DNA from 3 places in the Streptomyces sp. NPDC002773 genome. Region 2 is predicted to be linked to each of the others. Evidence: riboswitches for the same ligand, from Rfam matches in the RefSeq annotation. Region 2 holds a riboswitch; each other region holds the start of a gene.

Region 1 (5,328 bases), on a different contig from region 2:
CGGCGAGGACGTGCCGGGCCTGGCGGGCGAGTTCCGCGCGGGGCGGAGTGCCCTCGGGCGGCCGCGGCGCCGGCCGGGTGCGCCGGGTCGTCACGGCCCGTCGGGCGGTGGCGAGCGCCCGTGGGCGGACGAGTCGGAGTCTGGAGTTGCGCGCCAATGGTTCATCGGGCTTTCGAGACGTCACGGGAGCAGTCTTCCCGCTGACGGCCCGAAAGCCCAATCGGAATCGGCCGGGCCGCCGGAACGGGCCCTGGGCGGGCGCGGAGGCGGGCCCGGGAGGAGGTGATGCGGAGGTTCTAGAGGAGCGGGGTGAGGAAGCGGCGCAGGGACTCCTCGTAGCGGACGGGGTTCGCGTTCCACATGGCCGCGTGCGGGGCCTGCCGCACCGTCTGGAGGGAGACCAGGTCGGGGCGGCGGGCGGCGAGTTCGAGGGACGGCTCCCAGGGGGCGATGGTGTCGTCGGGGCCGTGCTGGAGGAGGACCGGGACGCGCAGGGCGCCGGGCGCGGAGGCGGCCCTGAGCAGGTCGCCGTGCGGTCCGGTCCTGCCCTGGGCGGCGCGGACGGCGAGCGGGAGCAGCGGGGCCGGGACGTGCCGGGCCGCGGCGAGGTTGCGGAGGGTGGCCTCCCAGTCCAGGACCGGGGAGTCGAGGACGAGGCCGGCGATCCGGTCGCGCACCCCCGACTCGGCGGCGGCGCGCAGGGCCATCGAGGCCCCGGTCCCCCAGCCGTGCAGGACGACGGTGGCCGCGCCCCGGCGGATCGCGTAGCGGATGGCGGCGTCGACGTCGCGCCATTCGGAGTCGCCGAACCGGGCCAGGCCGTCCGGGGTGGCGGGCGCCCCTTCGTCGCCGCGGTAGGCGGGGACGAGGACGGGGATCCTGCGGCGCGCGTAGAAGGGGACGACGTTCAGCGGATGCTCGCGGGTGGTGCCGAGGCCGTGCAGGGCGATCACCCAGGTGGGGCGGGGTCCTGGCACCAGCCACGCGGGCAGGGGGCCGAGCTCGCCGGGGATCTCGACGTCCTCGTGGGCGAGCCCGAGGGCGCCGAGCGGTGTGCCGCGGTGCAGCTGGGGGGTGAACCGGACGCGGGCGCCGGGGCCGAGCGCGCCGAGTTCGACCCGTTCCAGACGCCGGACGACGGTGTCGGCGGTGTGGGGGACCCGTTCGAGGACGGGGCCGACGACGGCGTGCAGGTCGGGGCCCTCGAGTCCGTACGTGCCGGGGCGCAGCGAGGCGAGGCTGCGGGTGAGGGTGATCCGCTCGGCGCCGGTGGCGTGCACGGTGAGGCGTGGGTCCCCGGGCAGGGATGGTCCGGACGGCGCCTTGAGGGCGGCGTCGCTGGCGTACCGGCCGGCCGCGACCGCGACCGCGCCGACACCGAGCAGGGTGGTGACGGCCGCTGCCGTCGCTGTAGCCGGGCGCACGCTCCCAGTGTCGGCAGGGTGGGGGCGGCCTGCCACCGGGCGGACCCGGCCGGGGCCGGGCAGGGACTTCTTCCGGCCATTCCGGGAAGGACGCGAGGGCCCCTCGGGCCACTCCGGCGAGTGACATGGGTCTCGTCCGCGGGGTCGCCCGGTCGGGTGGTGCGGTCCAGGGAGCGGAACGGGGCGGCCGGGGAGGAACCGGGGCAGGTCGCATGTGCCCGGTGAAGGCCGGGATTACCCGGGGTTGCGGGGTGACCGCATCGTGGACAGCTCGCCCGCCGGGACCGTAAGCGGAATCCCTTGACACCGGATCGGGTCACCACAACGCCGGACCCAGTTCACCTTCCGTTCACTCAGGTTGCCTACGTTCGGCTAGCCACTGACGTCAAACGATTGCCTGGGTAAATGGAACACATCACGCTGCTGCTCGCCATTGTGGTCGTGACAGCTCTCGTGTTCGATTTCACGAACGGTTTCCACGACACCGCCAACGCGATGGCCACGACCATCTCGACCGGTGCTCTCAAACCGAAGACGGCGGTGGCCATGTCCGCCGTGCTGAACCTCGTCGGCGCGTTCCTGTCCGTGGAGGTCGCCAAGACGATCTCCGGCGGGATCATCAACGAAGAGGGCATTCGCACAGAAGTGATCTTCGCGGCGCTCGTGGGCGCCATCCTGTGGAACCTGCTGACCTGGCTCCTGGGCCTGCCGTCCAGCTCGTCCCACGCCCTCTTCGGCGGCCTCATCGGCGCCGCGGTCATGTCGGCCGGCTGGTCCGCGGTCAACGGCCCGACCATCGTCACCAAGGTCCTCATCCCCGCGATCGCCGCGCCGCTCGTCGCCGGTCTCGCCGCGATGCTGGCCACCAGGCTGACGTACAAGATCGGTGCGAAGACCGACGAGAAGCACACCGCCAAGGGCTACCGGGTCGGCCAGATCGCCTCCGCCGGTCTCGTCTCCCTCGCCCACGGCACCAACGACGCCCAGAAGACGATGGGCATCATCACCCTGGCGCTCGTCACCCAGGGCGTCGTCGCGCCCGGCTCGAACCCGCCCCTCTGGGTCATCGTCGCCGCCGGTGTCGCGATCGCCCTCGGCACCTACCTCGGCGGCTGGCGCATCATCCGCACCATGGGCAAGGGCCTCACCGACCTCCAGCCGCAGCAGGGCTTCGCCGCCCAGACCAGCGCCGCGACGGTCATCCTGGCCTCCTCGCACCTCGGCTTCTCCCTCTCCACCACCCAGTCCTGCTCGGGTGCCGTGATGGGCGCGGGCCTCGGCCGCAAGGGCGGTGTCGTCCGCTGGTCCACCGCGACCCGGATGTTCGTCGCCTGGGGTCTGACCCTGCCCGCCGCGGGCCTGGTCGGCGCCGGTGCCGAGTTCCTCACCAAGCAGGGCCCCTGGGGCATCGCCGCCGTCGCGGTCCTCCTGGTCGGCGGTTCGGCCGTCATCTGGTCGCTGTCCCGCCGCAAGCCGGTCGACCACCACAACGTCACCGCCGACGACCTCGACGCCGAGCCCGCGGGTGTGGTGACCACCGCCATGGCGGCCGTCACCCCGCCGCCCACGGCCGGCTCCTTCGCCGCCGTCGCGGACGAGGACCTCAAGACCACCATCCCCGCGCCGGTTCCCACCGACCCGGCCGCTCCCCAGGCCCCCGCCGCAGCGGTGTAAGGAACGAACGACATGAAGATCGACTGGGCAGCCCTCGGCTCCGTCTTCGGAGTCAGCCTCGCGGCGACCGTAGCCCTGGTGGGCCTCTTCACCCTCGGCATCATCGGCCTCTCCAAGCAGGAGCAGGCCGCCGCCCAGGGAGGCTCCGCCGCCCTGGCCCGCACCGGCGCCTACGCCTGCTTCGCCCTGTGCCTCGCGGCCGTGGCGTACGGCATCTACCTGATCGTCGTCTGACGGTCCCGCGGCCCCTCGGCCGGGCGGTCCGTACCTTCGGGTACGGGCCGCCCGGCCGTCGTGTTTGTGGTGCTTCGCACAGTGACGCGGTGCAGGTCAAGGGTGAGTTGACGGCTGTTCCCGGGCGTGGTGGACTGCCGAGGCCATTACGGCGGCAGTAGAGGAAGTCCGGTGCGAATCCGGCGCGGTCCCGCCACTGTGACCGGATCCGAAGGGTCCGGGAGTCAGGAACTCTCGCCGCCGGTCACGTCGATCCAGGGCGCGGACCCTGAGTGAGGACATGCGCCATGCCCGGCCGCGGCCGCAGACCCTTCCGTCCCTTCCGATCCCCCGGCGTCTTCGCGTGGGGCGCGGCCGCCGGTCTCGCCGCCGACCTGCTCGTCGGAGACCCCCGCCGTGGACATCCCGTCGCCGCCTTCGGCCGGGCGGCCGCCGCGGTCGAACAGCGGCTCCACCGCGACCACCGCGGTTGGGGCGCCCTGCACACCGCCGTCTGCGCCGGCTCCACCGCCGCCCTCGGCGCGCTCGCCGCACGGACCGTACGGAACCGGCCGGCCGCCTCCGCGGCGCTGACCGCGGTCTCCGTCTGGGCCGTCGTCGGCGGTACGACCCTGGGCCGGGAGGCCCGCGCGATCGGCGGCGCGCTCGCCGCCGGGGACCTCGAAGTGGCCCGGGAACGCCTTCCGCACCTGTGCGGGCGCGACCCGCAGTCCCTTGACGGGCCCGCGATGGCCCGCGCGGTCGTCGAATCGGTCGCCGAGAACACCTCCGACGCCGTCGTCGGCGCCCTCTTCTGGGGCGCGGTCGCGGGCGTGCCCGGCCTGCTCGGCTTCCGGGCCGTCAACACCCTGGACGCGATGGTCGGCCACAAGTCGCCCCGCCACCGCCGCTTCGGCTGGGCCTCGGCCCGGCTCGACGACGTGGCCGGCTGGCCCGGTGCCCGGCTGACGGCCGCGCTCGCGACGGTGGCGGGCGGCGATCCGCGCGGGGCCGTACGGGCCTGGCGGGCGGACGCCCCGAAGCACCCGAGCCCCAACGCCGGCCCGGTGGAGGCGTCCTTCGCGGGCGCGCTCGGCGTACGGCTCGGGGGGACGCTCTCGTACGGCGGCCGGGTCGAACACCGGCCGGTGCTCAACGGGGAGGGGCGGCCCGTCGAGGTCGCCGACATCGACCGGGCGGTCCAGCTGTCCCGCCGGGTCACCGGACTGACCCTGGCCGCCTGCGTGGGCGGCCGGCTGATCGTGAGCGCGTGGAAGCGGAGGAACGCATGAGGGGTGGGGGGCTGCTCGTCGCCGGGACCACGTCCGACGCCGGCAAGAGCGTCGTGACGGCCGGCATCTGCCGCTGGCTGGTCCGCAAGGGCCTGAAGGTGGCGCCGTTCAAGGGACAGAACATGTCCCTCAACTCCTTCGTGACGAGGGAGGGCGCGGAGATCGGCCGTGCCCAGGCCATGCAGGCGCAGGCCGCGCGCGTCGAGCCGACCGCGCTGATGAACCCGGTGCTGCTCAAGCCGGGCAGCGACCGTTCCAGCCAGGTCGTCCTGATGGGCAAACCGGTGGGCGAGCTGAGCGCGCGTGGCTACCACGGGGGGCGGCAGAAGGAGCTGTTCGAGCCGGTCCTCGCGTGCCTGGAGGAGCTGCGGAGCACGTACGACGCGGTGATCTGCGAGGGCGCGGGCAGCCCGGCCGAGATCAACCTGCGGCGCACCGACATCGTGAACATGGGCATCGCACGGGCCGCGAAGCTGCCCGTGGTCGTGGTCGGCGACATCGACCGGGGCGGGGTCTTCGCACAGTTCTTCGGCACGACGGCGCTGCTCTCGCCCGAGGACCAGTCGCTGGTCGCGGGCTATCTGGTGAACAAGTTCCGGGGCGATGTGACCCTGCTCGAACCCGGGCTCGACATGCTGTACGGCCTCACCGGGCGCCGGACCTTCGGCGTCCTGCCGTACGCGCACGGGCTCGGCATCGACGAGGAGGACGGGCTGCGGGTCTCG
Region 2 (5,328 bases):
CAGTTGGTGCCCGTCGCCAGGCCGTGGAGCAGGCCGCGGGAGCGGAACCAGTAGACGTAGGCGAAGGCGCCGTAGAAGAACAGGCCCTCGATGCACGCGGCGAAGCAGATCAGGTTCAGGAGGAAGCGGCGGCGGTCGGCCTGGGTCTCCAAGCGGTCGATCTTCTCTACCGAGTCCATCCAGCGGAAGCAGAACTGCGCCTTCTCGCGGATCGAGGGGATCTCCTCGACCGCGTCGAACGCGGCCGCGCGGTCGTCCGGGTCGGGCAGGTAGGTGTCGAGCAGCGTCAGATAGAACTGGACGTGCACGGCCTCCTCGAACAGCTGGCGCGACAGGTACAGGCGCGCCTCCGGGGAGTTGATGTGCTTGTAGAGCGTGAGGACCAGGTTGTTCGAGACGATCGAGTCGCCCGTCGCGAAGAACGCGACCAGGCGGCCGATCATGTGCTGCTCGCCCGGGGTGAGCTTGGCGAGGTCGGCGACGTCCGAGTGGAGGTCGACCTCCTCGACGGTCCAGGTGTTCTTGATGGCGTCGCGGTAGCGCTCGTAGAAGTCCGGGTAGCGCATCGGACGGAGGGTCAGTTCGAAGCCCGGGTCGAGGAGGTTCTTGTCGGAAGAAGAGGTGCCGGCGCGCAGCGCCGTCGTTGAGGGGTGGCGGTCGGGCGACGGGTGGGCACTCATTACTGGCAGGCCTCGCAGGACTCGGGGTTTTCGAGGGAGCAGGCGAGGGCGTCCGCGTCGGGGGCCGCCTGCTGGACGGGGATGGGGGCGGCGGTCGTCGACGCCTGGGCGGCGCGGGCGATCCGGGTCGCCGGGCGGGAGCGCAGGTAGTACGTCGTCTTCAGGCCCTGCTTCCAGGCGTACGCGTACATCGACGACAGCTTGCCGATGGTCGGGGTTTCGAGGAAGAGGTTCAGGGACTGCGACTGGTCCAGGAACGGGGTCCTCGCCGCGGCCATGTCGATCAGGCCGCGCTGCGGGATCTCCCACGCCGTGCGGTACAGCTCGCGGACCTCGGCCGGAACCCAGGTGAAGCCGGCGACGGAGCCGTTGGCGTCGCGCAGGGCCTCGCGGGTCTGCGCGTCCCACACGCCGAGCTTCTTCAGCTCGTCGACCAGGTAGGAGTTGACCTGGAGGAACTCGCCGGAGAGCGTCTCGCGCTTGAAGAGGTTGGAGACCTGCGGCTCGATGCACTCGTAGACGCCGGCGATCGAGGCGATGGTCGCCGTCGGCGCGATGGCGAGGAGGAGGGAGTTGCGCATGCCGGTCGACGCGATGCGGGCGCGCAGCGCCGTCCAGCGCTCCGGCCAGTTCAGCTCGACGTCGTAGTGGTCGGGGTGCAGGACACCGCGGGCCGTACGGGTCTTCTCCCAGGCCGGCAGCGGGCCGTTGCGCTCGGCGAGGTCGGCGGAGGCCTCGTACGCGGCGAGCATGATCCGCTCGGAGATCTTCGTCGAGAGCGCGCGGGCCTCGGCGGAGTCGAACGGCAGCTTCAGCTGGAAGAAGACGTCCTGGAGGCCCATCGCGCCCAGGCCCACCGGCCGCCAGCGGGCGTTGGAGCGGCCCGCCTGCTCGGTCGGGTAGAAGTTGATGTCGACGACCCGGTCGAGGAACGTGACGGCGGTGCGGACGGTCGCGTCCAGGCGCTCCCAGTCGATGTCCTGGGACGAGGCGTCCACGAACGCGCCCAGGTTGACCGAGCCCAGGTTGCAGACGGCCGTCTCGCCGTCGTTCGTGACCTCGATGATCTCGGTGCACAGGTTGGAGGAGTGGACGACCGTGCCGGGCTCGGCGGTCTGGTTGGCCGTACGGTTCGAGGCGTCCTTGAAGGTCATCCAGCCGTTGCCGGTCTGGGCCAGCGTCCGCATCATCCGGCCGTACAGGTCGCGGGCCGGCATCGTCTTGCGGGCCAGGCCCTTGGCCTCGGCGGCGCGGTAGGCGGCGTCGAACTCCTCGCCCCACAGGTCGACCAGCTCGGGCACGTCCGCCGGGGAGAACAGCGACCAGTCGGCGTCGGCGTTGACGCGGCGCATGAACTCGTCCGGGATCCAGTGCGCCAGGTTCAGGTTGTGCGTACGGCGCTGGTCCTCGCCGGTGTTGTCGCGGAGCTCCAGGAACTCCTCGATGTCCGCGTGCCAGGTCTCCAGGTAGACGGCGGCGGCGCCCTTGCGGCGGCCGCCCTGGTTCACGGCGGCGACGGAGGCGTCGAGGGTCTTCAGGAACGGCACGATGCCGTTGGAGTGCCCGTTGGTGCCGCGGATCAGCGAACCGCGGGCCCGGATGCGGGAGTACGAGAGGCCGATGCCGCCCGCGTGCTTCGAGAGGCGCGCCACCTGGTGGTAGCGGTCGTAGATGGAGTCCAGCTCGTCCTGCGGGGAGTCCAGGAGGTAGCAGGAGGACATCTGCGGGTGGCGGGTGCCGGAGTTGAAGAGCGTGGGGGAGGAGGGGAGGTAGTCCAGGCGGCTCATCAGGCCGTACAGCGCCGTGACCTCGTCGAGCGCGCGCGTGCTGTCGTCCTCGGCGAGGCCGCAGGCGACGCGGAGCATGAAGTGCTGCGGGGTCTCGATGACCTTGCGGGTGATCGGGTGGCGCAGCAGGTAGCGCGAGTAGAGGGTGCGCAGGCCGAAGTAGCCGAAGCGGTCGTCGCCGGCCCGGTCGATGGTCGCGTCGAGGCGGGCCGCGTGCAGGGCGGCGAACTCGGCGGTGCGGTCGGCGATCAGGCCCTCGCGGTGGCCGACGGCGACGGAGGCGGAGAAGGAGTACGCGCCCTGGCCGGCCGCCTCGTCGGCGATGGTGACCGTCAGGAGCCGGGCGGCGAGCCGGGAGTACGCCGGGTCCTCCGCGATCAGACCCGCGGCCGCCTCGGTGGCCAGCTCGCGCAGTTCCGCCTCGTCCGACGCGGCGCTGCGGCCGCGGAGCGCGGCGGCGGCGACCTTGCCGGGGTCGGTGTCGGGGAGATCGGCGGTGAGGTCGGTCAGGGTCCGCAGCAGCACGGTCCCGGGGCCGTCGCTCTCGACCGCGGAAGCCTCGGCGGAAGCCGGATCGGCGGGCGCGATGGTCACGTGGGGGCTCTCCCTCGCTCGGCTCGGGGCCGCGGCGGGGGAAGGCGGGCATGCGGGCATCCGTAACGCCGGACGCGACGCTTCCACCGGCCCACTCCGCGAGGCCCGGACGTCAGTGGCACCCGGAACGGACGGACCGGGCGCGCTGTCGGCAGGTTGTCGGACTCACCTCGTACGAATGGGTCGTATCCGTAGGAAGCACACCGTTGCGGGACAGTTCCGGATTCGCGCCGGATTCCCCTGCGTCGACAGCGAGCACGAGCATACATGTGGGGGGCGCCGCTCATGGCACCCCCCACATGTTGTGTCGCCGCCCGGTGTCAGAACTCCAGGGCGTAGGTGCGCAGCAGAAGGCCCGGGGTCGGTTCCCAGTCGCGGTGCGGGGTGCGGACGAAGCCCAGGCGGTCGTAGATCCGGTGCGCCGAGACCATCTTCGCGTCCGTGGAGAGCACGAGGCGCTCGCACCCCGGGAGGGCCCTCGCGCGCTCGATACAGGCCCGTACGAGGGCTTCTCCGACGCCTCGGCCGCGGGCCTCCCGGCTGACGGCGAGCATGCGGAACTCGGCCTCGCCGGCGACCGCGATGTCCGCCCAGGTGGTGTTGCCGGTGGCGAAGGTCACTCCGCCGAGGAGCCGCCCCTCGGCGTCCTCGGCGACGAGCACCTCGCTCTCGCGCGCCCGCCGCGCGGTGTCCCGCAGCACGTCCAGATAGAAGTCCTGCGCCCCGTACTTCAGCAGTCCGTCGTCCAGGTAGGTGCCCGCGGTGAGTTCCCCGAGCGTCTCGTACTCCTCGGGCCGTACCGCCCTGATCGTGAAGTCCATGAGGGAAGTGTGCCTCCACGGGGACGCGAAGGGGCCCGGGATCCCATGGCGGGGATCCCGGGCCCTTCGGGTGCGGCTGTGTGCCGGGTCAGCGCGTCGCGGCCGTGGGGCCGGTCAGTGCGTGTCGGCGCCGAGCTTCGGCATCTTGGTCTGCACGCCGGCGTCTCCGGCGTCCGCCGTGTAGTCGGACGGGGAGGTCTCGTCGATGCCCTCCGGGGCCTTGACGGCCTTGAGGACGAAGGTGAGGACGACCGTGACGACGAGGTTGAGGACGAAGGCGGTGAGACCGATGTAGCCGATCTCGCCGATGCCCGGGATCTCGGCCGAGGAGCCGCCGAAGTGCTTCTGGGTGGGGCTGGCGACCCCGTACGCGGCGACCGTGCCGTAGAGCATGCCGACGGCCCAGCCGGCGAGCAGCGCCCAGCGGTGGAACCAGCGGGTGAAGAGGCCGCCGACGAGGGCGGGGAAGGTCTGCAGGATCCAGATGCCGCCGAGCAGTTGGAAGTTGATGGCGACGGTCTTGTCCATGGTGAGGACGAAGGCGAGCGCGCCGACCTTCACCAGAAGCGAGACGATCTTGGAGACCTTGGTCTCCTGCGCCGGGGTCGCGTCCTTCTTGATGAAGTCCTTGTAGATGTTGCGGGTGAAGAGGTTGGCCGCGGCGATCGACATGATCGCGGCCGGGACGAGCGCGCCGATGCCGATCGCGGCGAACGCGACGCCCGCGAACCAGTCCGGGAACATCGTCTCGAACAGCTGCGGGATGGCGAGCTGCCCGTTCTTCACCTGGATCCCGGCGGCGATCGCCATGAAGCCGAGCAGCGCGAGCAGGCCCAGCATCAGCGAGTACAGCGGCAGGATCGTGGTGTTGCGGCGGATGACCTCACGGCTCCGGGACGACAGGGTCGCCGTGATGGAGTGCGGGTACATGAAGAGCGCGAGCGCCGAGCCGAGCGCGAGCGTCGCGTACGTCCACTGGCCGGCCTCGCCGGGGACGAGCGAGCCGCGCGGCTTGCCGGTCGCCTCGTTGGTCTGCGCGTACGTCTCGCCCGCCTTGGCGAAGATCTCGTCGAAGCCGCCGAGCTTGATCGGGATGTAGATGATCGCCACCGCGATGACGATGTAGATCAGGGTGTCCTTGACGAAGGCGATGAGCGCGGGGGCGCGCAGACCCGAGGAGTACGTGTACGCCGCGAGGACACCGAAGGCGATGAGCAGCGGCAGGTCCTTGATGAACCAGTGGGTGGTCTCGCCGCCGCCGACGCCCATCACGTCCAGGACGGCCTGGATGCCGACGAGCTGGAGCGCGATGTACGGCATGGTGGCGAGGATGCCGGTGACCGCCACCGCGAGCGAGAGGCCCTTGGAGCCGAAGCGGCCGCGCACGAAGTCCGAGGTGGTGACGTATCCGTGCTTGTGCGAGACCGACCACAGGCGCGGCAGGAA
Region 3 (5,328 bases), on a different contig from region 2:
CAGGTCGGCGTCGGCGGCGGCGCGCAGCCGGGCGGCGATGACGTCCCAGGGCTTGAGCCGGTCGGAGAGCGAGATCGTCGCGTAGTCGTGGCCCAGGGGGGCGCCCGCGGCGGCGGCGGCCGCGTTGGCGGCGGTCACCCCGGGGAGGACCCGTACGGGCACGTCCGCGTACGCCGGTTCGCAGGCCACCTCGAGGACGGCCGTCGCCATCGCGAAGACGCCGGGGTCGCCGCCGGAGACGACCGCGACCCGGTGGCCGCGCCGGGCCAGGTCGAGGGCGAACTCGGCCCGCTCGGACTCGACCTTGTTGTCGGAGCCGTGCCGGATCTGCCCGGGGCGCAGGACCGGCACCCGGTCCAGGTAGGTGGTGTAGCCGACGAGCACGTCCGCGTTGACGAGCGCGCCGCGCGACTCGGGGGTGAGCCAGGGTGCGCCGGCCGGGCCGGTGCCGACGACGACGACCTCGCCCCGTTCCCGTACGGGAAGGGCCTGGTCGATACGGGAGGGGAGGACGGCGACGGAGAAGTACGGGACGGACGCCGGGTCGACGTCCGTCAGCCGCTCCGTCCGCTCGCCCGCCATGAACGCCCGCTCCACGTACCGGGCGTCGTCGAGCCGGCCGGCCCGCTCCAGGGCCCGCTTCACGGTGGGGAAGGTGCGGCCGAGCTTCATCACGACCGCCGAGTCGGTGCCCGCGAGCCGGGCCGTCAGCTCGTCCTCCGGCAGGGTGCCGGGGATGATCGTGAGGACCTCCTCCGCCTCGCACAGCGGCTCGCCGAGGCGGGCCGCTGCGGCGCTGACCGAGGTGACGCCGGGGATGACGGTCGTGTCGTAGCGGTCCGCGAGCCGCTTGTGCATGTGCTGGTACGAGCCGTAGAACAGCGGGTCGCCCTCGGCGAGGACGGCGACCGTGCGCCCTGCGTCGAGATGGGCGGCGAGGCGGGCCGCGGCCTCCTCGTAGAAGTCGTCGAGGGCGCCCCGGTAGCCGCCGGGGTGGTCCGTGGTCTCCACGGTGAGCGGGTACATCAGCCGCTCCTCGATGTGGTCCTCGCGGAGGTGCTCGGCGGCGATCGAACGGGCGATGGAGCGGCCGTGGCGGGCCGAGTGGTACGCGATCACGTCGGCGGCGGCGATGGCCTTCACGGCTGCCACGGTCATCAGGTCCGGGTCGCCGGGGCCGAGGCCGACGCCGTACAGCTTGCCGGGCGCGGTCACTGCTGGATCTCCGCTTCGTGGGCGAGCGCGTTGATCGCGGCGGCCGTCATCGCGCTGCCGCCGCGGCGGCCGCGGACGACGAGGTGTTCAAGGCCGAGGTCCTGGGCGGCCAGGGCGTCCTTCGACTCGGCGGCGCCGATGAAGCCGACCGGTATGCCGAGGACGGCGGCGGGCTTCCCCGCCCCCTTGGCGATCATCTCCAGGAGGTGGAAGAGCGCGGTGGGCGCGTTGCCGATGGCGACGACGGAGCCTTCGAGGCGGTCCCGCCACAGTTCGAGGGCGGCGGCGGAGCGGGTGGTGCCGAGCTCGGCGGCCAGGCCCGGCACGGACGGGTCGGAGAGGGTGCAGATCACCTCGTTGTCGGCGGGCAGCCGCTTGCGGGTGACACCGCTGGCGACCATCTGGGCGTCGCAGAGGATCGGCGCGCCGCCGCGGAGGGCGGCGCGGGCGCTCGCGACCACGCCGGGGGAGTAGGCGATGTCCCGCACGAGGTCGGTCATGCCGCAGGCGTGGATCATCCGGACCGCCACCTGGGCGACGTCGGCGGGCAGGCCCGCGAGATCCGCCTCGGCGCGGATCGTGGCAAAGGACCGGCGGTAGATCTCCGCCCCGTCCTTCTCGTAGTCGAACATGGTGTCGCTCTCGCTCATCTCGTGGGGGTTGCCGGGCCGCGGGCCGCCGCGACGGCTTCTGACAGGGAGGTACGGGAGGCGGGGACGCCGTCCACCAGGTAGGTGTCGTCGCCGGTGGCGAGGACCTCGATCCGGTCGCCGTACGGGTGCCCGCAGCCGCGTGCGCACCCGGAGAAGTGCACGGGAAGCCGCCCCGCGGGCGCGGCGAGGGCGTCCGCCCGTACGTCGGCGAGAGACTTGGCGCAGCCGGGCCGCCCGGTGCAGACGGTGACACCGGCGCCGGGGGCGTCGGGCCGGGTGATCAGGCCGTACGACTCAAGGCGCGCGAGCCGGTCGTGAGCCGTACGCGTACCGGCGCCGACGACGACCACCCCGCGCCACGGCGTCAGCCGCACCTCGTCGGCCGGAAGCAGGGCCCGCAGCTGAGCGGCGGTCAGCCGGCCGAGCGGCGCGAGGACGTAGAGCGCGCCGCTCCGGAGCACGCCGGGGGCGGGCGGCGGGGACGCGGGCAGGGGCGGTACGGGTACGGGCTCGGGTACGCGTACGGGTTCGCGGCCGGGGTCGGCCACGGGCTCCGTCGTGATGCCCGCCGCCGTCAGGGCGCCCGCCCAGTCCGGCGCGTGGTCGTCGGGGAGTTCCTGGGGGCGCCAGGCCCCGTTGCCGGCCGCCTCGGCCGCGTCGAGGAACGCGAGGGCGGCGGCGAGGGCGGCACGGACGGCGTCGGCGGCGGCGAGCCGGAAGACCGTCGGGCCGAGCCGCAGCAGGACGGACCCGTCCTCTCCTGCGACCAAGCTCACATCCCCGCCGAGCGGGGCGACGTCACCGCGCCCGTCGTCCAGGACGAACAGGAACCGTCCCGAGAGGGCCGCCGCCCGGGGCTCGGCGCACAGTGCGGCGTCCAGCCGGCGCGCCCACAACTGCACGTCCCCGTGGCCGAGTCCGTCGAGTCCCGCGGTGGGCGAGGCGACGATGTTGCGGACGCGTTCGTGGCTGGGGGAGGGCAGCAGGCCCGCCTCCGCGAGGAGCGCCGCGAGCTCCGCCCCGCAGTCGTCCGAGAGGCCCCGCAGCTCCGCGTTGCCGCGCGAGGTGATGCTGATCCGCCCGTCGCCCAGGGTCTCCGCGGCGGCCGCGAGCACCTCGACCTGACGAGGCGTCAGGCGTCCGGCGGGCAGGCGGAGTCGGGCCAGGCGGCCGTCCTCGGCGAGGTGCAGGCGCAGCGCCCCGGGGCAGGCGTCGCCACGGTCCCGTATGCGAGCTTCGCCCGCTCCGGGCGTCGTGGGTGGGGTGGGCGGCATGGCGGCGAGCATACCGACGGGGAACGGCGCGGCCACCGGGTGTGACCAGACCGACCCGGCGGCCCGCCCCGGGCCGCGGGCGGCACGATCTAGGATGCAGATCGGCATGGGGTCCCAGGACCCCGGGGAGGAAGCCCGGTGAGATTCCGGCGCGGTCCCGCCACTGTGAGCCCGTACCAGGCACGACGGAACGGGTGAGTCAGGAACTCCTGCCGTCCATACGACCACCCGGGGCGCGGACAACCCCGAGGAAGGCCTGCGCTCGCCATGCTTCTGCTGCTGTCGCACTCCGACACCGACCTGCTCAGTGCCCGCGCGGCGAACGCTGCCTCGGCCGGCGGCCCGGTGGAGTACCGCTTCGCCAACCCGGCCCGTCTCCCCCTCGCCGAACTGCCCGGCCTCCTGGACGGCGCCGACCTCGTCGTCGTACGGCTCCTCGGCGGTCTCCGTTCCTGGGAGGAGGGCCTGGACGCGCTCCGCGCCGCCGGAAAGCCCGTGGTCGTCCTCAGCGGCGAACAGGCGCCCGACGCACAGCTGATGGAGGCGTCCACCGTCCCCATCGGCGTCGCCACCGAGGCGCACGCCTACCTCGCGCACGGCGGCCCCGGCAACCTGGAGCAGCTCGCCCGCTTCCTCTCCGACACCGTCCTGCTCACCGGCCACGGCTTCGAGGCCCCGGCCGCCGCCCCCACCTGGGGCCCGCTGGACCGGGTCGCGAAGAACGACAGCGGCCCGACCGTCGCCGTGCTCTACTACCGCGCCCACCACATGAGCGGCAACACCGGCTTCGTCCGCACTCTGTGCGAGGCGATCGAGGACACCGGCGCGCAGGCGCTCCCGCTGTACGTGGCGTCCCTGCGCGCGCCCGAGCCGGAGCTGCTCGACCGTCTCCGTACCGCCGACGCCATCATCACCACCGTCCTCGCCGCGGGCGGCACCAAGCCGGCCGAGGCGCAGGCCGGCGGCGACGAGGAGGCCTGGGACGCGGGGGCGCTCGCCGCGCTCGACGTGCCGATCCTCCAGGCGCTGTGCCTGACCGGTTCGCGGTCCGCGTGGGAGGAGAACGACGAGGGCCTCTCCCCGCTGGACGCCGCCAGCCAGGTCGCCGTGCCCGAGTTCGACGGCCGGCTGATCACCGTCCCGTTCTCCTTCAAGGAGATCGACGAGGACGGTCTGCCCGCGTACGTGGCGGACGCCGAGCGCGCCGCCCGCGTCGCCGGGATCGCCGTACGGCACGCCCGCCTCCGGCACATCCCGAACGCCGAGAAGAAGCTGGCGCTCGTCCTCTCCGCGTACCCGACGAAGCACTCCCGCATCGGCAACGCCGTCGGTCTCGACACCCCCGCGTCCGCCGTCTCCCTCCTGCGCCGCCTCCGTGAGGAGGGGTACGACTTCGGGCCCGTGGAGGACCTCCCCGGCCTCGTCTCCGGCGACGGCGACGAGTTGATCTACGCCCTCATCGAGGCCGGCGGCCACGACCAGGACTGGCTGACGGAGGAGCAGCTCGCCCGCAACCCGGTCCGTATCCCGGCCGCCGACTACAAGCGCTGGTACGCGACCCTGCCCGAGGAGCTCCGCACCCACGTCGAGGAGCACTGGGGTCCGGCGCCCGGCGAGATGTTCCTCGACCGCTCGCGCAACCCGGAGGGCGACATCGTCCTCGCCGCCCTGCGGCGCGGGAACCTGCTCATCCTCATCCAGCCGCCGCGCGGCTTCGGCGAGAACCCGATCGCGATCTACCACGACCCCGATCTCCCGCCGTCCCACCACTACCTGGCCGCCTACCGGTGGATCGCCGCCCGCGCCGAGGACGGCGGCTTCGGCGCCGACGCCATGGTCCACCTCGGCAAGCACGGCAACCTGGAGTGGCTGCCCGGCAAGAACGCCGGCCTGTCCGCCGCCTGCGGCCCCGACGCGGCCCTCGGCGACATCCCGCTGATCTACCCGTTCCTCGTCAACGACCCGGGCGAGGGCACCCAGGCCAAGCGGCGCGTCCACGCCACCCTTGTCGACCACCTGGTGCCGCCGATGGCCCGCGCCGACTCGTACGGCGACATCGCACGCCTGGAGCAGCTGCTCGACGAGTACGCGCAGATCTCCTCCATGGACCCGGCGAAGCTGCCCGCGATCCGCGCCCAGATCTGGACGCTGATCCAGGCCGCCAAGCTCGACCACGACCTGGGTCT

The links. Region 2 has a riboswitch for cobalamin ahead of ABT034_RS24785 (ribonucleoside-diphosphate reductase subunit alpha). Riboswitches for the same ligand answer to the same signal wherever they lie in the genome.
Region 1: linked by a shared signal. The riboswitch ahead of ABT034_RS08790 (cobalamin biosynthesis protein) and the one ahead of ABT034_RS24785 (ribonucleoside-diphosphate reductase subunit alpha) in region 2 are both predicted to bind cobalamin.
Region 3: linked by a shared signal. The riboswitch ahead of cobN (cobaltochelatase subunit CobN) and the one ahead of ABT034_RS24785 (ribonucleoside-diphosphate reductase subunit alpha) in region 2 are both predicted to bind cobalamin.

What each region holds. Positions count from the first base shown of each region.
Region 1 is NZ_JBEOVO010000005.1:62,756-68,083, forward strand. It holds gene ABT034_RS08770 (hypothetical protein) at 1-184, opposite strand, end outside; gene ABT034_RS08775 (alpha/beta hydrolase) at 297-1,424, opposite strand; gene ABT034_RS08780 (inorganic phosphate transporter) at 1,830-3,098, shown strand; gene ABT034_RS08785 (hypothetical protein) at 3,111-3,332, shown strand; cobalamin riboswitch at 3,446-3,588, shown strand; gene ABT034_RS08790 (cobalamin biosynthesis protein) at 3,620-4,603, shown strand; gene ABT034_RS08795 (cobyric acid synthase) at 4,600-5,328, shown strand, end outside.
Region 2 is NZ_JBEOVO010000023.1:16,817-22,144, forward strand. It holds gene ABT034_RS24780 (ribonucleotide-diphosphate reductase subunit beta) at 1-566, opposite strand, end outside; gene ABT034_RS24785 (ribonucleoside-diphosphate reductase subunit alpha) at 680-3,061, opposite strand; cobalamin riboswitch at 3,195-3,326, opposite strand; gene ABT034_RS24790 (GNAT family N-acetyltransferase) at 3,382-3,882, opposite strand; gene mctP (monocarboxylate uptake permease MctP) at 3,997-5,328, opposite strand, start outside.
Region 3 is NZ_JBEOVO010000002.1:139,916-145,243, reverse strand. It holds gene ABT034_RS03270 (precorrin-2 C(20)-methyltransferase) at 1-1,215, opposite strand, end outside; gene ABT034_RS03265 (precorrin-8X methylmutase) at 1,212-1,865, opposite strand; gene ABT034_RS03260 (ferredoxin-like domain-containing protein) at 1,862-3,142, opposite strand; cobalamin riboswitch at 3,231-3,370, shown strand; gene cobN (cobaltochelatase subunit CobN) at 3,410-5,328, shown strand, end outside.